DNA from 4 places in the Streptomyces sp. BK79 genome. Region 3 is predicted to be linked to each of the others. Evidence: riboswitches for the same ligand, from Rfam matches in the RefSeq annotation. Region 3 holds a riboswitch; each other region holds the start of a gene.
What was found. A riboswitch is a leader RNA that binds a small molecule or an ion and turns the genes downstream of it on or off. The one in region 3 is predicted to bind cobalamin.

Region 1 (4,759 bases), on a different contig from region 3:
GGTGGCACCGAGGTCGGTCTGCACCCACTGGGGCAGGCTGCCACCGCCGCTCTGCCAGTACGAACCCTGGTTGCCGTCGGTGATGTGGGCGGCGCCGTACTCGCCGTGCGAGCTGCTCGCCGCCGCGGGGTCCCCGACGGCGAGGTTGGCACCACCGGCCGCCGTGGCCGACAGCAGCGGTCCTCCCCACGCCAGGAGACTGGTCGCGACCACGGTGCACACGGCACGTGATCTCCAGTTCCGGTTTCTCATCTGATCTGTCCCCGATCTCCGCCTCGTGCCGCGTGGCCACGAGACACGGCTCATCCGGATGTGCTCATCAGGTGGACGCTCGAATTTCTCCGTCATTTACGCTGAGCGATCAGAGAGTTGCAGAGAATTGTTCAGTCGTCCACAGAGAAGGCAGCACGGCATGCCCGCGGCCGGACGCGGGTGGTGCCGCTGAGGACGGGGGGAGTCCTAAAGGGCGCCCCGGACCAGGGGCTTTCATGAGCTGTGTCGGGGAGCCGCAAAACGCGGTCATTTCCCGCAAGAAATGTGCGGTCCCCGGGCGCCCGGCGTCCCGGGCGCGCACGTCCTGTCAGCCGGCGGACGCCTGGGCGGTGGAGCCGCGGACGACGAGTTCCGGTTCGAAGAGCAGCTCGCCGTGGGGGACTTCGGTGCCCTGGATCTGGGCGCAGAGGAGGTCGACGGCGGCGCGTCCCATGGCCTCGATGGGCTGGCGGACGGTGGTGAGCGGGGGTTCGGTGCAGGTCATGAAGGCGGAGTCGTCGTAGCCGACGACGGAGACGTCCCGGGGTACGGCGAGTCCTCGCCTGCGGGCGGCGCGTACGGCGCCGAGGGCGAGGGGGTCGCTGGCGCAGATGATGCCGGTGACCCCGCGCTCCAGCAGACGGGACGCCGCCGCCTGGCCGCCCTCAAGGGAGAACATCGACCGCTCGACGAAGTCGCCGGACAGCTCGACGCCCATGGCCTTCGCCGCGTCCCGGGCGGCGGCCAGCTTCCGGCGGGAGGGGATGTGGTCGGAGGGGCCGAGCACCAGGCCGATCCGCTCGTGCCCCAGGGAGACCAGGTGGCGCCAGGACTGCTCGACGGCCACCGCGTCGTCGCAGGCGATGCACGGGAAGTCCAGGTTCTCGATGGACGCGTTGATCAGCACGACCGGGATGTTGCGCTCCGCCAGCAGCCGGTAGTGGTCGTGCGGGGCGTCCGCCTGGGCGAACAGCCCGCCGGCGAACACCACCCCCGACACCTGCTGCTGGAGCAGCAACTCGACGTAGTCGGCCTCGGAGACGCCGCCCTTGGTCTGGGTGCACAGCACCGGCGTCAGCCCCTGCTGGGCCAGCGCGCCGCCGATGACCTCGGCGAACGCCGGGAAGATCGGGTTCTGCAGCTCGGGCAGCACCAGCCCCACCAGCCGCGCCCGCTCGCCCCGCAACTGCGTCGGCCGCTCGTATCCCAGGACGTCCAGCGCGCTCAGGACGGACTGGCGGGTCGCCTCGGAAACCCCCGGCTTGCCGTTGAGGACCCGGCTGACCGTGGCCTCGCTGACCCCAACCTTCTTCGCCACCTGAGCAAGTCGTCGCGTCACACACGAAAGGCTAACGCAAGCCCCGCAAGCGGCTTGCTCTCCGGCTCCCTCGAGCCGGGTCCGTCCGGCGGCGCGGCGTACGCCCCGTTCATCCCAGTCCGATCCGGGCGGCGACCGGGAGGTGGTCGCTGCCGGTGGCGGGCAGGACGCGGAGGTGCCGGACGGTCGCGGAGCGGGCCATGACCTGGTCGATCCGGGCCAGCGGGAAGCCCGCCGGGAAGCTCAGCGCGACGCCCCGCTCGGCCACGTCCAGGCGGCTGGTCAGCGGATCCAGCGCGCGGTCGTCGACCGTGCCGTTGAGGTCGCCCAGCAGGATCACCCGGCTCAGCCGCTCGGCCGCGACGGCGTCCCCCAGCAGAGCGGCGCTCTCGTCGCGCCGGGACGACGAGAACCCGCTCGCCCCGACGCGGACCGACGGCAGATGCGCGACGTACACGGCGACCGCACCGCGCGGGGTGCGTACCTCGGCCCGCAGCCCGCGGCTCCACTCCCCGGTGATGCCCCGGGGTCTGATGTCCAGCGTCCGGGCGTCGGCGAGCGGATGCCTCGACCACAGCCCGACCGTGCCCCGGACCGCCCGGTACGGGTAGTCGGGCGCGAGCGTCCGCTCGTACGCGTCGAGTGCCGGGGGCACCAGTTCCTGGAGCGCGATGAGGTCGGGCCCGGCGCCGGCGAGGGCGCGGGCCGTGCCGGCCGGGTCGGCGTTCTCGTCGCTGACGTTGTGCTGCACCACGACCAGGTCGGCGGTGCCGGGGCCCGGCGCGGGCAGCAGCAGACCGCCGAAGAGGTACGTCCAGGCGGCCACCGGCAGGAGCAGCGCCACCAGCGCGAGGGCCGAGCGGCGCACCAGCGCCAGGACGAACAGCACCACGACCACCGCACCGAGCCACGGCAGGAACGACTCCAGCAGACTGCCCAGCCCGCCCACCGCGTTGGGCACCACCCCGTGGCACAGCAACAGAACGGCCGTCAGCACCGCCGCCGCCGCGACCCCCCGCCCACGCCCCCGGCCCAACCGGCCCACCAGGCCCCGCACATCCACCCGATCCCGCATCGCTTCCCGTCCGCTCGTCCTCCTGCCCCAGGACGAGTGATCGAGTGTGACCGGTTCCGGTCGTGTCCGGAGGCCACCGGCGGGCGAGCGGACACCGGACCGCAGGACGCCCGGTCGCCGAACTCGCCGACGAGGAAGACCTGTCTGCTGACATTCGCCCGGACCGCTGCCGTGCGGACGACCGCGCGATGGAATGATGGCCGGCGACAAGGCGACGGCGGACGAGGAAGCCGGTGTGAACCCGGCGCGGTCCCGCCACTGTGATCGGCGAGCGCTTCCCGACAGGCCACTGCCCGATGCCGGGTGGGAAGGCCGGGACGCGCCTCGACCCGAGAGCCAGGAGACTCACGCGGTCGCCTCCTCCGCGAACCACCGGGGCGGATCTCCCCGGAGAGAGGGAAGGCGCGCCATGCCCGCACCACCCGTGGAACCGGTACCGTGCCGCATCGTCGTGTGCCGGGACTGCTGCTGCGGCAGCCCCAAGGTGACCGGTGTCGACCACGCCGCCCAGACCGAGCGCCTGCGCGCGGCGGCACCCGTCCGTGTCTCCGCGTGCCTCGACGTGTGCGACCAGGCCAACGTCATCGTCGTGCAGCCCTCCGCCGAGGGCCGCGCGGCCGGCGGACGGCCGGTGTGGCTGGGCCTGGTCAACGACCCCGGGGCGACCGAGGACATCGTCGCCTGGGTCCGCGCCGGCGGCCCCGGCGTCGCGCCCCTGCCGGACATCCTCGACCTGTACACCTGCGCCCCGCCCGGGCGCCGCGCCGCCGCGCGTGGAGTGCCGCGCGTGGAGTAGCGAGGGGAGCCGTCGAGGGGCGGGTGTGGTGTGGATCCCGGAACGCCCGGGACGGCTGACCGGGCACACGAACCGAGGTAGTCTCCGAAGAACGCCCTTGACCCGCGGACGCGGGCAGGGAGCAGACGAATCGGGAGTTTCTTCGTGTTTCGTACCATGTTCAAGTCGAAGATCCACCGCGCCACCGTCACCCAGGCCGACCTGCACTACGTCGGCTCGGTGACCATCGACGCCGATCTGCTGGACGCCGCCGACCTGCTGCCCGGCGAGCTGGTGCACATCGTGGACATCACCAACGGCGCCCGCCTGGAGACGTACGTCATCGAGGGCGAGCGGGGGTCCGGAGTCGTGGGGATCAACGGGGCCGCAGCCCATCTCGTCCACCCCGGCGACTTGGTGATCATCATCAGCTACGCTCAGGTCACCGACGCCGAGGCGCGGTCGCTGCGACCGCGGGTCGTGCACGTGGACGGCGGCAACCGTATCGTCGCCCTGGGCGCGGACGCGTCGGAACCGGTGCCCGGTTCGGACCAGGAACGCAGCCCGCAGGCCGTCGCGTCGGCCTGACGTACCGAATCTGCGCGGACTAGGAGCGTGGCCGTGAGCGACATCGAGATCCGGGACGACCGGGCGGCGGGCCGCCTGGAGGCGATCGCGGCCGGCGAGGTGGTCGGCCGCATCGAGTACTTCGTCCTGGACGCCCCCGAACGGGCCCTCGTCCCCGTGCACACCGTCGTCGAGCCGGACCACGAGGGCCAGGGCATCGCGGGCTCGCTGGCGCGTGAGCTGTACGCCCTCGCGCGCGGTGAGGGCGTGGTCGTCGCCCCGCTGTGTCCGTACGTCGTGAAGTGGGCCGAGCGCCACCCCGACGAGGCGCCCGCGGCCGACCCCGAGCTGCTGCGTGCGGCCAAGGAGTGGCTCGTGGCGCACCCTGAGCGTTTCTGAGCGGTTCGGGACCGCCCTGCCCGGACTGACCGCGACAAGACGACATAGCGACAAAGGAGACGTGCGTGCTGGCGCTGCTGCACACCTCGTCCATGCACGTCCCGGTCTTCGACGCCCTGCGCGACGAGGCGCACCCGGGTCTGGAGCTGCGGCACCACGTCGATGCCGAACTGCTGGACCGGGCCAGGCGCGACGGGCCGGAGGCGGTGACGGACGCCGTCCGAGCCGTGCTGCGGCGGGCCGTCGCGGAAGGAGCGCGGGCCGTCCTGTGCACCTGCTCCACCATCGGCGCGGTCGCCGAGGCGGCCGGCGCCGGGGCCGGTGTGCCGGTGCTCCGCGTCGACCGGCCGATGGCGGCCGCCGCGGTGGCCGC
Region 2 (4,759 bases), on a different contig from region 3:
TCGGCGTCCGGCAGGCCGAGGTTGAGCGGCCCGAAGGACACGTCCTGCGCCACCGAGGCCGCGAAGAGCTGGTCGTCCGGGTCCTGCACCACCAGTTGCACGGTGGTCCGCAGCCGCGTCAGCCCCCGCCGGTCGTACGTCACCGGCTCCCCGTCGACCGTCAACGTCCCCGCGCCGGGCCTGAGTCCGCCGCTGAGCAGCCGCATCAGCGTGGTCTTGCCGCTGCCGTTGCGGCCCAGCAACGCGAGGGCGCGCCCCGCGACCACGGCGAAGTCCAGCCCGGTGAGGACGTCCGGGCCCTCCTCGTACGCGAAGGACACGCCCCGCAGGGCTACCGGCGCCGGCTGAGCCGTCCCGACGGTCTCGCTCACGACAGCGGTCCTTCCAGTACGAGGGTCAGGGCGGCCAGCGCCGCCAGCAGCGCGACGCTCGCCGCCGTGAACGGCACCGAGACGCGGGCCTCGGGCACCAGGACGCGCAGGGTGCCGTCGTACCCGCGTCCGGCGAGCCCGTGCTGCAACCGCGCCGCCCGGTCGAAGGCCCGCACGAACGCCGTGGCCCCGAGCCCGCCCAGCGAACGCCAGGCGGCGGCCCGGGTGGTGTGCCCCAGGCGCGCCGCCTGCGCCTCGCGGATCCGGCGCACGGAGTCCAGCAGCAGGAAACTCATGCGGTACGTCACCAGCGCCACGTCCACCACCGGCGCCGGCACCCCCGCCCGCACCAGGCGGGGCAGCAGGTCGGACATCGGCGTGGTGAACGCGAACAGCAGCACCCCGAGGGAGGCCGCCGAGGTGCGCAGCAGCAGCTCACCGGCGCGCACCGCCCCGCCCTCCGCCACCGTCAGGAACCCGTCCGCGCCCCCCACCCGCACCAGCAGCGGCAGCGCGCCCGTCACGCAGAAGCCCAGCGGCACCCGGTAGGCCCGCCACAGCCGGCGCCGGGGTACGCCCGCCGGGCCGAGCAGCACGGCGAGCGCCGTCACCAGGACCAGCGCCGCGCCCGGCCAGGGCGGCAGGGAGACCGCGAGGACGGTCAGACCCAGCCCCAGCACGGCCTTGTCCACGGGGTGGCGACGGCGCCAGCGGCTGCTGTGCGCGGCCGCGTCGATCGGCAGCACTCAGTCCCCTTCGGGCGCGTCCCGCCGGGCGGCCGCGGCCGCCCGCTCCTCGCCCTGCCGCCGGCCCCGGCGCAGCCCGAAGTAGTACGCCAGCACACCCGCGCCGAGCGCGGCCTGCACGGCGAACAGGGCCGACTCGATCTCCCCGGACGGCGGCTCGTACAGCGGCGAGAACCACGGCTCGTAGTCCGGCTCGATCTCCGTGATCGCCGTCTCGGCCTCGGCGTCGGCCCCGGCGAACGGCTCCTCCTTGTGGTCGCCGAGCCCCAGCACCAGCGGCAGCACCGCCAGCGCGGCCACGGCGAGCAGCAGCAGGGCGTTGATCTTCGCGTTGCGGCTCATCGGGCCACCGCCTGCTTCTCCGTCCGGGTCTTCGCCGACAGCACGCCCAGCCGGGCCAGTTCACCCTTGCTGGACTGCACCAGCAGCCGCATCACGAGCACCGTGAGCAGGCCCTCGCTGACCGCCAGCGGGATCTGCGTGACGGCGAAGATGGACCCGAACTTGCCGAGCGCGCCCAGGAATCCGCTGCCCGCGTCCGGGAAGGCCAGCGCCAGCTGCACGCTGGTGACGCAGTACGTGGACAGGTCGGCGACGAACGCCCCGCAGAACACGGTGACCATCAGCGGGACGTCGTAGCGGCGCAGCAGCCGGTAGACGGCGTAGCCGGCCCAGGGGCCGGCGATCGCCATCGAGAAGACGTTGGCGCCCAACGTGGTCAGCCCGCCGTGGGCGAGCAGCAGCGCCTGGAAGAGCAGGGTGATGGTGCCCAGGACCGCCATGACCGGCGGCCGGAACAGGATCGCGCCCAGGCCGGTGCCGGTCGGGTGGGAGCAACTCCCGGTGACCGACGGCAGTTTCAGGGCCGACAGGACGAACGTGAAGGCTCCGGCGGCGCCGAGGAGCAAGGTGCTCTCCGGGTGCTCCCTGACCTCACGGGTGAGTGACCGGACTCCGTGGACGACGAACGGCGCGGACGCGACACCCCAGGCGATCGCGTGCGCCGGTGGCAGAAAGCCCTCGGCGATGTGCATGGCTCAGCAGACCCTCTCCAGCACCTCGTGGATGGACGACGCGCCTTGGCCGGTCTCCTGGCTTACGGGTACCACCGCCCGTGCTCCGCCTTCCCGGGTCCTAGGACCCAGTGGCTGCCCCTGAGGGCCGGAGCCGGACTTCCCGATTCACAGTGGCGAGGGCCGCACCGGCATCACACCGGATTTCCCGTTCACCAAGGCGTGGCGACAGTAGTGCTCCCACCGGTGCGGTGACAAGCGGGCCTCGGGTCCGGCGGCACCCCGCCGTCACCCGTGCCGGTCTTGTCCTGCCTGCCGATCCTGCCCGTCCTGCCCGCCCTGGCGGTCCTGTCCGGCCTGCCCGTCCCGCCGGTCCTGCCCGTCCCGCCGGTCCCGTTCCGGCCGCCGGACCACCATGTCGCGCATCCGCTGCGCCAGCGCGGTCGCGGCGGCGGTGAGGAACACGAAGCTGTACACGATCTGAAGCACCGTCACGACCCGTGCCGACTGGCCGTGCGGGGTGATGTCGCCGTAGCCGACGGTGGCGAGGGTGACCACCGTGAAGTACAGGGCGTCGACGCGGGTGCCCAGACCGGTCAACTCGCCCGGTGTCTTGGCGAGGGCGTAGTAGGCGGCCGAGAAGACGTGCACGGACAGGACGATGAGCAGGGTGATGACCACTCCGGGCCGGGTGTTCGGGCGGTTGACGAGCACGTGGCGGATCTGCCGGAGCAGCAGCGCGGCCACGACGGTCAGCAGCAGGGCGAACAGCAGCCAGCTCAGCACGGGCCGCCGCGGGCCCAGGTGGTCGAGGGGGAGGAGGAAGTAGGCCGCGACCACGGCCGCCGCGACACCGGCCCGGACGAGCCAGGGCAGGCCCGCACGCCGGCCGGCGGCCGGCCGGTCCGCCCGGCGCCTCATCGCGGCGTCTCCCGGGGCTCCGCCGGGCCCTCGGCGGCCTTCGGCCCCGTCCGCCTCACCAACTGCGTGACGACGAAGGCGACGACCGACGCGGTGACGATCAACGGCATCTGGTCGTACGCCTCCCCGCCCATCAGCAGCACCGCCAGCACCGCGCTGGTCAGCGGCAGCCCGGTCACCGCGGCGGCAGCGGCGGAGATGCCGAGGGCGAGGGCCGGGGTGGTGCCGAAGCCGGGCAGCCCGGAGCAGGCCACGGCCGTCGCCGTGCCCAGCAGGACGGCCGGGAAGATCGGGCCGCCGCGCAGACTCCCCAGCGCGATGCCCCAGGCCAGCCCCTTGCACGCGACCAGCGCCACCAGCGCGCCGACGGACCAGGCGTGCGGGTGGGCCGCCAGCTCGCCGAGGGTGGCCTGACCGGACAGGGCCGCCTCCGCCGGGGAGCGGCCGGTGATCAGGGCGTACGCGGCGAGGCAGACACCGACCGCGGTGGCGCACAGGACGGTGCGCGAGGCCGTGTGCCGCCCCGTCCAGGAGACGGTGCGCCGGCCCAGTTCGCGGGCCGCCGTGATCAGCACCGCGATCAGCGCCGCCGTCGGCACGCCCCACAGGAAGTCGCCGGCGTCCGGATCGGTGCCCGGCGGTACGTCGTGCAGGGCGAGGGCGCCGATCTTCAGGCCGGTCCATTCACCGAAGCCGGTGAAGACCAGCGCCCCCGCCGCGCTGGCCAGCAGACAGGGCAGCAGCAGGGCCACCAGCTGCGCGCCGGCGAGCCCCGCGCCCTCGATCAGCAGGACGGCCGCGGCCACCGGTCCGCCGAGGATCGTGGAGATCGCGGCGGTGGAGCCGGCCGTGGCCAGGACGGCGCGCGCCCTCGGGTCCCCGGTCGCGCGTGCCCGCCGTACGGCCAGCAGGGCGAGCCCGCTGCCGACCGCCATCAGCGGCGCCTCGGGACCCAGCACCACGCCGAGCGGCAGCGTCGCGAGCGCCGCCAGCACGGCGCCGGGCAGCGCGCGCGGGCCCACGGGCGCGCCGCCCAGCCCGTCGACCGGCAGGTGCCCGCCGCCCCCGGGCATCCGGGTCACGATCGGCGCCAGGATCAGCCCGGCCAGCACCAGCGCGGGCAGCGGCCACCACCAGGGCGGGGCGTCGTAGCCGGCCGCCTCGGGCAGCGACGTCCACACCCAGTGCTGGAGTTCGTGCTGGAGGCCGACGAAGAAGAAGCACGCCAGCGCGATGGGGACGCCCAGCAGCACGCACAGCAGCAACAGCCGCAGGTAGCCGGGGCTGAGCACGGTGCGCCGCAGGGACTGCTCGGCCCGGCCCGGGGACGCGTTCGCGGGGGCGGGCTGCGTCGTCACGGGCCCTCCTCCGTCCAGCTCGGCCTCGGCGGGCACGCGTCGGCCGCGGCACGCACGCGTCGGTCTCGGGTGCGCACGCGTCGGCCGCGGCACGCACGCGTTCGCACGTGCGCTTCAGTAAACGCGAGGCGGGTCGGGGGCGCACGCGCACCGGGCGTCCCGGTGAGCGGGCGGGCGCGCACGAGGCCGGGGGCCCGGTCACCCGTTCGGCGGACCGGCCTGGCCGGGCGGGCCGGTCCGCCGCAGGCTCGGAGTGACCTGTCGGCGCCTCCCGTGCCGGCGGGCGCAGGCCCGTACGGGGAACAGCAGAAAGGACTCCGCTCATGAGCCAGCACGCCGCACCTTCTCCC
Region 3 (4,759 bases):
TACGACGGCGATGTCCGCGCCTTCGACCAGGCCCGGCAGCTCCTCTTGGACGTCGACGCGGGTCGGGTTGCCGATCCGGTAGGCGGCGCCCGACGCGCGGGCCGCCAGGAGGTCCGTGTCGGCGGTCGACAACAACAACACTGTGCTCATGCGGGCGCTCCCGGTGGAATGAAGGGCAGTCCTTGCGGCGCGCCGGACTCGATGAGCCGCCACAGCGCGTCCGTGTCCGCGTGCTGTTCGATCAGGTCGCCGAGCCGGTCGAGCTGCTCCTCGCGCAGCGCGGCGAACGAGGTGTCGGGGGCCGGCACGAAGCGGCGGCCCGCGGCGGCGGCCACCTCGCGCAGGAACGCCCGCCGGAAGCCGTCCGACTCCAGCGAGCCGTGCCAGTGCGTGCCCCAGGTCTGGCCGACCCGGCAGCCGTCCAGGAAGGGTTCGCCGCCCACGACTTCGGCGATCCCGTGGTGGATCTCGTACCCCTCGACGTGCTCGCCGAGGGCCTCGCCCTGCGGCCGGGTGAGGGTCTTCTCGCGGGCGAACCGCACCCGCACGGGCAGCAGTCCGAGCCCGTCCACGTGCCCGGCGCGGGACTCCACGTCGTCCTCGATGTGCTCGCCGAGCAGCTGGAAACCGCCGCAGATGCCGAGCACGGGCCGCCGCTCGGCCGCCCGGCGCGCGAGGGCGTCGGCGAGCCCCCGCTCCCGCAGCCACCGGAGCGCCCGGACCGTGCCCCGCGTCCCCGGCACGATCACGAGATCGGCGTCGGACAGCTCCTCCGGCCGGTCCACGAACCGCACCACGACACCGGGTTCGGCGGCGAGCGCGTCCACGTCGGTGAAGTTCGACATCAGCGGGACGGCGCACACGGCGACCCGCAGCACGTCCTCGCCGACCGGCGGCGCGACGACCGACTCGCGCACGGTCCCGCGCAGGGAGACCCGCAGTCCGTCCTCCTCGTCGATGCCGAGCCCGTGGCGGAACGGCAGCACGCCGTACGACGGCCGCCCGGTGAGGTCCCGGAGCATGTCGAGGCCCGGCTCCAGCAGCGACACGTCGCCGCGGAACTTGTTGACGAGGAACCCGGCGACCAGCGCCTGGTCCTCGGGCGCCAGCAGCGCCACCGTGCCGAAGAACGACGCGAAGACGCCCCCGCGGTCGATGTCGCCGACGACGAGGACGGGGAGCCCGGCACCCCGGGCGATCCCCATGTTCACGATGTCGGTCCGGCGCAGGTTGATCTCGGCCGGACTGCCCGCCCCCTCGCAGATCACCGCGTCATACGTGCCCCGCAGCGCGGCCAGGCAGTCGAGCACCGTGCCGAGCAACTGCCGCTGGCGTCCGCCGTGGTAGCCGCGGGCGCTCATCTCGCCGACCGGCTTGCCCAGCAGCACCACCTGGCTGCTCTGCTCGCCGCCCGGCTTCAGCAGCACCGGGTTCATCTGTGCGGTCGGCTCCACGCGGCACGCCTGCGCCTGCATGGCCTGCGCCCGGCCGATCTCCGCGCCCTCCCGGGTCACGAACGAGTTGAGCGACATGTTCTGCGCCTTGAACGGCGCGACCCTCACGCCCTGCCGCACCAGCCAGCGGCAGATCCCGGCGGTGACGACGCTCTTGCCGGCGTCGGAGGTGGTGCCGGCGACGAGGAGGCCACCGCTCATGACGTACGTCCCTTCGTGAGTGACCGGCGGGCCAGCAGCCGCGCGCCCGCGCACACGCCGAGCGCCAGCCAGCCCACGCGCCGGGAGAGCCGCACGGCCCGGTCGATGTCGCCGGAACCGGCCCGGACGGCGCGTCCCGCCGCCCCGTTGAGGACGGGCCGGTGCTCGACCCGCCCGCCGTAGGAGAGCGTCCCGCCGAGCCGCACGCCCAGGGCGCCCGCGAAGGACGCCTCCACGGGACCGGCGTTGGGGCTCGGATGCCGTCCGGCGTCGGCGCGCCAGGCCCGTACGGCACCCCGCGGATCCCCGCCCGCCACGGTGGCCAGTACGGCGGTCAGGCGGGCGCCCGGCCAGCCCGCGACGTCGTCGAGCCGGGCCGAGGCCCAGCCGTAGCGGCGATACCTGGGGGACCTGTGGCCGACCATCGCGTCCAGCGTGTTCACGGCCCGGAAGCCGGCCAGCCCGGGGACCCCGGCCACCGCGCCCCACACCAGGGCGCCCACGACCGCGTCCGAGGTGTTCTCGGCGACGGACTCCACGACGGCCCGGGCGATCCCGTCCGCGTCCAGCGCCTGCGGGTCGCGTCCGCACAGGTGCGGCAGCCGCGCCCGGGCGGCCTCGACGTCCCCGGCGTCCAGGGCCCGGCCGATGGCGCGCGCCTCGCGGGCCAGCGAGGTCCCGCCGACGACGGCCCAGGTGGCGGCGCCGGTCAGCGCGACGGAGGCGGCGGGGGAGCGGCGTACGGCGCGGGTGGCGGCCAGGCCGAGGGCGGCGGCGCCACCGGCGCACACGGCGGTGTGCAGCGCGCCCCAGCCCCGGTGGTCGTGCCACAGCACCCGTTCCACGGCACCGGCGGCACGGCCGAACGCGGCGACCGGGTGTCCGCGGCGCGGGTCGCCGAGGAGGAGGTCACCGAGGAGGCCGGCGGCGGCGCCGTACGCGAAGACGCGTTCGGCGCGCACGGCTCAACCGGCCGCGGGGCGGGGGAGCGTGTCGCTGGTGGACCGGGGTCCGCTGTACCTGGAACGGCAGCCGCGCATGGCGATATGTCCTCACTCAGGGTGTCCGCGCCCTGGTTCGAAGAGACCGGCGGTGAGAGTTCCTGGCTGCCGGGGATCTGCTCCCCGGTCACAGTGGCGGGACCGCGCCGGATTCGCACCGGGCTTCCTCTCGTGCCGCCGTAATGGCTCCGGCAGTCCACCACGGCCCGCGAACACCCGTCAACTTGCCGTTGACCAGCGAGGGGGGAGTGTGCGAAGCCCCACACACCGCCGGTGCGCGCCGGTCCACGCGAAGGCGGGGCGCGGGACGGTGGAGTCCGTCCCGCGCCCCGCCTCAGGAGTGCGCGCGTGGTGGGCCGTCGGTGCGGAGACCGGCGGTCAGGCGACGATCAGGTAGATGCCGTACGCCACCGCCGCCGCGCAGGCGGCGAAGCAGGCGTAGGCGCCGGTGACCGCGAGGCCGGCGGAGCCGCCCTGGGCGACGGCGCGCTCCTGACGGGAGAGGCCGACGATGCCGAGGGTGAACAGGCCCACCAGGACCACGGTCGCCACGAGGCTGACCCCGAAGACGGAGCCGAGGGCTGCCCAGTCGATGCTCATGGAGGTTCGCTTCCTTCGTACCCGGGGAGCGGGCTCAGACGGTGGTGGTGGCCGACGGGGTCTTGGCTTCGGACTCGGCGGCCGGGATGGTGGCCGTCAGGTCCTCGCTCACGCCCGCCGGGGGCGGGGACACGGCGGCCATCGCCTGGGTCACCACTCCGGACTGCTCGGCGTCGTCGACGACGTTGGTGTGGTCGATGACCTCACGCCGGGAGATCTTCCAGATGGCGGCGCTGGAGGCGATCAGGAAGACCGCGACGAGGCCGGTGCCCCAGTCGCCCAGGCCGCAGACCCACTCGGCGATCGCGGCGACCAGGGCCGCGGCCGGCAGGGTCAGGCCCCAGGCCACGAACATCCGGGTCGCCGTGGACCAGCGCACCACGCCGCCCTTGCGGCCGAGGCCCGCGCCCATCACCGCGCCGGAGACCGAGTGCGTGGTGGAGAGGGAGAAACCGAGGTGGGAGGAGGCCAGGATGACCGTCGCGGCGCTGGTCTGGGCGGCGAAGCCCTGCTGCGGCTGGAGGTCGGTCAGGCCCTTGCCCATGGTGCGGATGATGCGCCAGCCGCCGAGGTAGGTGCCGAGGGCGATGGCGATGCCCGCGGACAGGATGACCCACATGGGCGGGTCGGAGTCGGGGGCGAGGGCGCCGCCGGCCACCAGGGCGAGGGTGATGATGCCCATCGTCTTCTGGGCGTCGTTGGTGCCGTGGGCCAGCGAGACCAGGCCGGCGGAGGCGATCTGCCCGGCGCGGTAGCCCTTCGCGGCGGCCTTGCCGTCGGCCTTGCGGCCGAGCTTGTAGGTCAGCCGCGCGCCGAGCATCGCCGCGATGCCCGCGACGAGGGGGGCGGCGATCGCCGGCAGGAGCACCTTGGTGACGAGCACGTCGCCGTGGACCGCGCCGACGCCAGCCGAGGCGATCGCGGCACCGATCAGGCCGCCCATGAGGGCGTGCGAGGAGCTGGACGGGAGTCCGACCAGCCAGGTCAACAGGTTCCAGAGGATCGCGCCGACCAAGGCCGCGAAGATGACCTCGGGACGGATGCCGGTCTCGTCGACGAGACCCTTGGAGATCGTGTTGGCGACCTCCACCGAGAGGAAGGCGCCGACAAGGTTGAGGACGGCGGACATCGCCACCGCCACCTTGGGCTTGAGCGCACCGGTCGAAATGGTCGTTGCCATCGCGTTCGCGGTGTCGTGGAAACCGTTCGTGAAATCGAACGCGAGTGCGGTTACCACCACAATCGCGAGGATCAGCGAGAAGCTTTCCATTTACCCAGGCAATCGTTCGAGGTCATTGGCTGGACGAACGTAGGTAACCAGAGTGAACGGAAGATGAACTGAGCAGGGCTTCGCGGTGACCGGAACCGGGACCGCCGCCTCCCTCTGCGTGCCCGGTCCGATGCTCTCCGGAGACGTGCCTGGCAGGATCGCCGCCAGACACGGTCGACGGGCGGTGCGAGGGGGCGCGGGGCGCCAGGGAGGAGACGGTGAGTGTGACGTAT
Region 4 (4,759 bases), on a different contig from region 3:
GCGGGCCCAGGGCCTCGAACCCACCTCGCAGCTGCTGGACATCGGGTACATCACCGCCGACGACCGGCTCGCCGGGCTGCTGGACATCACGGCCGGCGGACGGGTGCTGCGCATCGAGCGGCTGCGCATGGCCAACGGCGAGCCGATGGCCATCGAGACGACCCACCTCAGCGCCAAGCGCTTCCCGGCGCTGCGCCGCTCCCTGGCGAAGTACACGTCCCTCTACACCGCGCTCGCCGAGGTGTACGACGTCCACCTCGCCGAGGCCGAGGAGACCATCGAGACGTCCCTGGCCACCCCGCGCGAGGCCGGTCTGCTCGGCACCGACGTCGGCCTGCCCATGCTCATGCTCTCCCGGCACTCGCGGGACCGGACGGGCCAGCCGGTGGAGTGGGTGCGCTCGGTGTACCGCGGCGACCGCTACAAGTTCGTGGCCCGCCTGAAGCGGCCCCAGGACTGACCGGCTCCCCGCCCCACCAGCCCCGACGTTGCGGTTGGGGACCGATATGCGGACGAGGTCTTCCGCTCTCCCGGCACCGTCACCTACATTCCTGCGCACTGTACGAGGTGATCAGCTAGGGGACGGAGCCGCCTCATGTCACAAGCCCCACCAGTGAGCAGAGGGCCGGTGGTGACGCCGGTGCGCGTCGTCATCGGCGTCTGTCTCTTCGCGCCGTTCGTCGCCATGATCTGGGTCGGTTCGTACGCGAAGACGGACCCGGCCTTCATCGGCATCCCGTTCTTCTACTGGTACCAGATGGCGTGGGTGCTGATCTCCACCGCGCTGACGATGGTCGCCTACAAGCTGTGGCAGCGTGACCAGCGCGCCCGCCGGGAAGGCGGGGCCAAGTGAACGACGGCGTGAACGGCGTCGCGCTCGCCGTCTTCATCTTCTTCTTCCTGCTCGTCACCGCCATGGGCTTCCTGGCCGCCCGCTGGCGCAAGGCCGCGAACGACCAGAGCCTCGACGAGTGGGGCCTCGGCGGCCGCTCGTTCGGCACCTGGGTCACCTGGTTCCTGCTGGGCGGCGACCTGTACACGGCGTACACCTTCGTCGCCGTACCGGCGGCGATCTACGCGGCGGGCGCGGCCGGCTTCTTCGCGGTGCCGTACACGATCCTGGTCTACCCGCTGATCTTCACCTTCCTGCCGCGGCTGTGGTCGGTCTCCCACAAGCACGGCTACGTGACGACCTCGGACTTCGTGCGCGGCCGGTTCGGCTCGAAGGGCCTGTCGCTGGCGGTCGCCGTCACCGGCATCCTGGCGACGATGCCGTACATCGCGCTCCAACTGGTCGGCATCCAGGCCGTGCTGGACGTGATGGGCGTCGGCGGCGGCGAGGACACCAACTGGTTCATCAAGGACCTGCCCCTGCTGATCGCCTTCGGTGTGCTGGCGGCGTACACCTACTCGTCGGGGCTGCGCGCGCCCGCGCTGATCGCCTTCGTGAAGGACACGCTGATCTACATCGTGATCGCGGTGGCCATCATCTACATCCCGATCAAACTGGGCGGCTTCGACGACATCTTCGCGGCCGCGGGCGACAAGTTCACCGAGTCGGGCAACGGCGGACTGGTGCCGGACCACGGCGGCCAGTGGACGTACGCCACCCTGGCCCTCGGCTCGGCGCTCGCGCTCTTCATGTACCCGCACTCGATCACCGCGACGCTGTCCTCGCGCAGCCGTGAGGTGATCCGGCGCAACACCACGATCCTGCCGCTGTACTCGCTGATGCTGGGCCTGCTGGCGCTGCTGGGCTTCATGGCGATCGCGGCGGGCGTGAAGGTGGAGAACGGGCAGCTGGCGATCCCGCAGCTGTTCGAGACCATGTTCCCGGACTGGTTCGCGGGCGTCGCCTTCGCGGCCATCGGCATCGGCGCGCTGGTCCCGGCGGCGATCATGTCGATCGCGGCGGCGAACCTCTTCACCCGCAACATCTACAAGGACTTCATCAAGCCGGACGCCACCCCGGCCCAGGAGACCAAGGTCTCCAAGCTGGTGTCGCTGCTGGTGAAGGTGGGCGCGCTGGTCTTCGTCCTGGGCATGGACAAGACGGTCGCGATCAACTTCCAGCTGCTCGGCGGCATCTGGATCCTGCAGACCTTCCCGGCCCTGGTCGGCGGCCTGTTCACCCGCTGGTTCCACCGCTGGGCGCTGCTCGGCGGCTGGGCGGTCGGCATGGTGTACGGCACGGTCGCCGCGTACGGGGTGGCCTCACCGACGCAGAAGCACTTCGGCGGCTCCTCCGACGAGATCCCCGGCATCGGCGAGATCGGCTACATCGGTCTCACCGCCTTCGTGCTGAACGTCCTGGTCACCGTGGTCCTGACCTTCGTCCTGCGGGCGGCCAAGGCCCCCGACGGCGTCGACGAGACCAAGCCCGGCGACTACACGGCGGACGCGGGCGACCCGGGTGTCGAGGTGGAGCTGCCGCCGGCCACGGCGGGCACCTCGCACTGACCCCTGACACACGGCGGGCCGTCGGAGGATCCGGCGGCCCGTTGTCGTGCCCGCGGACATCGGGACACAACATCTGGGGGTGGTCGCCGGGCCCGGCACAAGATGTATGCTCGTGCTCGCTGTCGCCGCAGGGGAATCCGGTGCGAATCCGGAACTGTCCCGCAACGGTGTACTTGTGCGTGTTCGCGTCTTCACGTGTCTACGCACGGGCTTGAGTCCGAGGACCTGCCGACAGTGCGCCCGGCCGTCCCGGTCCGGGTGCCATGACGTCCGGGCCTCGTGGAGTGGGCCGGTGGACGCGACGCCGCGTGCGCTCGTGAGCTGCCCCCTGCCCTCCGCCAGGTCCCGTGCCGAGCGAGGGAGTGCCCCACGTGACCATCGCGCCAGCCGACCCGGCTTCAGCGGCCCCGTTGTCGACCACCGCTTCAGCGACCCCGGTGGCCGAGGAGTCCGACGGGCCCGGTGCCGCCCTGCTGCGGACCCTGACCGGGCTGACCGCCGACCTCCCCGACGCCGACCCCGGCCGGGTCGCCGCCGCCGCGCTGCGCGGCCGGTCCGCCCGCGCGGACGAGGCCGAGCTGCGCGAACTCGCCACCGAGGCGGCGGCCGGCCTGATCTCCGAGGACCCGGTCTACTCCCGGCTGGCCGCCCGGCTGCTGACCCTCGCCATCCGCGCCGAGGCCGCCTCCCAGGGCGTCACCTCCTTCACCGGGTCGGTCGCCGCCGGCCACCGCGAGGGCCTGATCGCCGACCGCACCGCCGCGTTCGTCCGGCTGCACGCGGACCGCCTCGACGCGCTGACCGACCCGGCCGCCGACGACCGCTTCGGCTACTTCGGCCTGCGCACGGTGTACAGCCGCTACCTGCTGCGCCACCCGATCACCCGCAAGGTCGTCGAGACCCCCCAGTACTTCATGCTGCGCGTGGCCGCCGGTCTCGCCGAGGACGACAGCACCAGGTCCGCCGACGAGGTCGCCGCCCTGTACGGGCTGATGAGCCGCCTCGACTACCTGCCCTCCTCCCCCACCCTCTTCAACTCCGGCACCCGGCACGCCCAGATGTCGTCCTGCTACCTCCTGGACTCCCCGAAGGACGAGCTGGACTCCATCTACGACCGCTACCACCAGGTCGCCAACCTCTCCAAGCACGCCGGCGGCATCGGCATCGCCTACTCCCGCGTCCGCGCCCGGGGTTCGCTGATCCGCGGCACCAACGGGCACTCCAACGGCATCGTCCCGTTCCTGAAGACGCTCGACGCCTCGGTCGCCGCCGTGAACCAGGGCGGCCGGCGCAAGGGCGCGGCGGCGGTCTACCTGGAGACCTGGCACGCGGACGTCGAGGAGTTCCTGGAGCTGCGCGACAACACCGGCGAGGACGCCCGCCGCACGCACAACCTGAACCTGGCGCACTGGATCCCGGACGAGTTCATGCGCCGGGTGGACGCCGACGGGCCGTGGTCGCTGTTCTCCCCCTCCGACGTGCCCGAGCTGGTCGACCTGTGGGGCGAGGAGTTCGACGCGGCGTACCGCGCGGCGGAGGCGGCGGGGCTGGCCCGCAGGACGCTGCCCGCCCGTGAGCTGTACGGCCGTATGATGCGCACCCTCGCGCAGACCGGCAACGGCTGGATGACCTTCAAGGACACCGCCAACCGCACCGCCAACCAGACCGCGGAACCCGGCCACGTCGTCCACTCCTCCAACCTCTGCACGGAGATCCTGGAGGTCACGGACGACGGCGAGACGGCGGTCTGCAACCTGGGCTCGGTCAACCTCGGCGCGTTCGTGGACCACGCGGCCGGCGACATGGACTGGGAGCGGCTGGACGCCACCGTCCGCACCGCCGTCACCTTCCTGGACCGGGTCGTCGACATCAACTTCTACCCGACCGGGCAGGCGGGCCGCTCCAACGCCCGCTGGCGGCCGGTGGGCCTGGGCGCGATGGGCCTCCAGGACGTCTTCTTCCGGCTCCGCCTGCCCTTCGACTCACCCGAGGCCAAGGCCCTCTCCACCCGTATCGCCGAGCGGATCATGCTCGCCGCGTACGAGACCTCCGCCGACCTCGCCGAGCGCAACGGCCCGCTGCCGGCCTGGGACAAGACCCGTACCGCCCGGGGTGTGCTGCACCCCGACCACTACGGCGTCGAGCACACCTGGCCGGAGCGCTGGGCCGCCCTGCGCGAGCGCGTCGCCACCACCGGCCTGCGCAACTCCCTGCTCCTCGCGATCGCCCCGACGGCGACCATCGCCTCCATCGCGGGCGTGTACGAGTGCATCGAGCCGCAGGTGTCGAACCTGTTCAA

Region 1: linked by a shared signal. The riboswitch ahead of ACFIF2_RS28055 ((2Fe-2S) ferredoxin domain-containing protein) and the one ahead of ACFIF2_RS12655 (cobalamin biosynthesis protein) in region 3 are both predicted to bind cobalamin.
Region 2: linked by a shared signal. The riboswitch ahead of ACFIF2_RS17175 (energy-coupling factor ABC transporter permease) and the one ahead of ACFIF2_RS12655 (cobalamin biosynthesis protein) in region 3 are both predicted to bind cobalamin.
Region 4: linked by a shared signal. The riboswitch ahead of ACFIF2_RS16250 (ribonucleoside-diphosphate reductase subunit alpha) and the one ahead of ACFIF2_RS12655 (cobalamin biosynthesis protein) in region 3 are both predicted to bind cobalamin.

What each region holds. Positions count from the first base shown of each region.
Region 1 covers NZ_JBHVOC010000024.1:166,296-171,054, forward strand. Annotated here, with positions in the region: gene ACFIF2_RS28040 (discoidin domain-containing protein) at 1-252, opposite strand, end outside; gene ACFIF2_RS28045 (LacI family DNA-binding transcriptional regulator) at 581-1,591, opposite strand; gene ACFIF2_RS28050 (endonuclease/exonuclease/phosphatase family protein) at 1,680-2,645, opposite strand; cobalamin riboswitch at 2,867-2,992, shown strand; gene ACFIF2_RS28055 ((2Fe-2S) ferredoxin domain-containing protein) at 3,055-3,441, shown strand; gene panD (aspartate 1-decarboxylase) at 3,586-4,008, shown strand; gene ACFIF2_RS28065 (GNAT family N-acetyltransferase) at 4,042-4,386, shown strand; gene ACFIF2_RS28070 (aspartate/glutamate racemase family protein) at 4,452-4,759, shown strand, end outside.
Region 2 covers NZ_JBHVOC010000012.1:162,844-167,602, forward strand. Annotated here, with positions in the region: gene ACFIF2_RS17160 (energy-coupling factor ABC transporter ATP-binding protein) at 1-371, opposite strand, end outside; gene cbiQ (cobalt ECF transporter T component CbiQ) at 368-1,117, opposite strand; gene ACFIF2_RS17170 (energy-coupling factor ABC transporter substrate-binding protein) at 1,118-1,459, opposite strand; gene ACFIF2_RS17175 (energy-coupling factor ABC transporter permease) at 1,456-2,151, opposite strand; cobalamin riboswitch at 2,181-2,365, opposite strand; gene ACFIF2_RS17180 (potassium channel family protein) at 2,419-3,051, opposite strand; gene ACFIF2_RS17185 (chloride channel protein) at 3,048-4,409, opposite strand; gene ACFIF2_RS17190 (hypothetical protein) at 4,733-4,759, shown strand, end outside.
Region 3 covers NZ_JBHVOC010000008.1:223,159-227,917, forward strand. Annotated here, with positions in the region: gene cobN (cobaltochelatase subunit CobN) at 1-150, opposite strand, end outside; gene ACFIF2_RS12650 (cobyric acid synthase) at 147-1,655, opposite strand; gene ACFIF2_RS12655 (cobalamin biosynthesis protein) at 1,652-2,617, opposite strand; cobalamin riboswitch at 2,731-2,873, opposite strand; gene ACFIF2_RS12660 (hypothetical protein) at 3,035-3,256, opposite strand; gene ACFIF2_RS12665 (anion permease) at 3,291-4,526, opposite strand; gene ACFIF2_RS12670 (class II aldolase/adducin family protein) at 4,751-4,759, shown strand, end outside.
Region 4 covers NZ_JBHVOC010000011.1:198,340-203,098, forward strand. Annotated here, with positions in the region: gene ACFIF2_RS16235 (GntR family transcriptional regulator) at 1-460, shown strand, start outside; gene ACFIF2_RS16240 (DUF3311 domain-containing protein) at 596-853, shown strand; gene mctP (monocarboxylate uptake permease MctP) at 850-2,460, shown strand; cobalamin riboswitch at 2,550-2,708, shown strand; gene ACFIF2_RS16250 (ribonucleoside-diphosphate reductase subunit alpha) at 2,832-4,759, shown strand, end outside.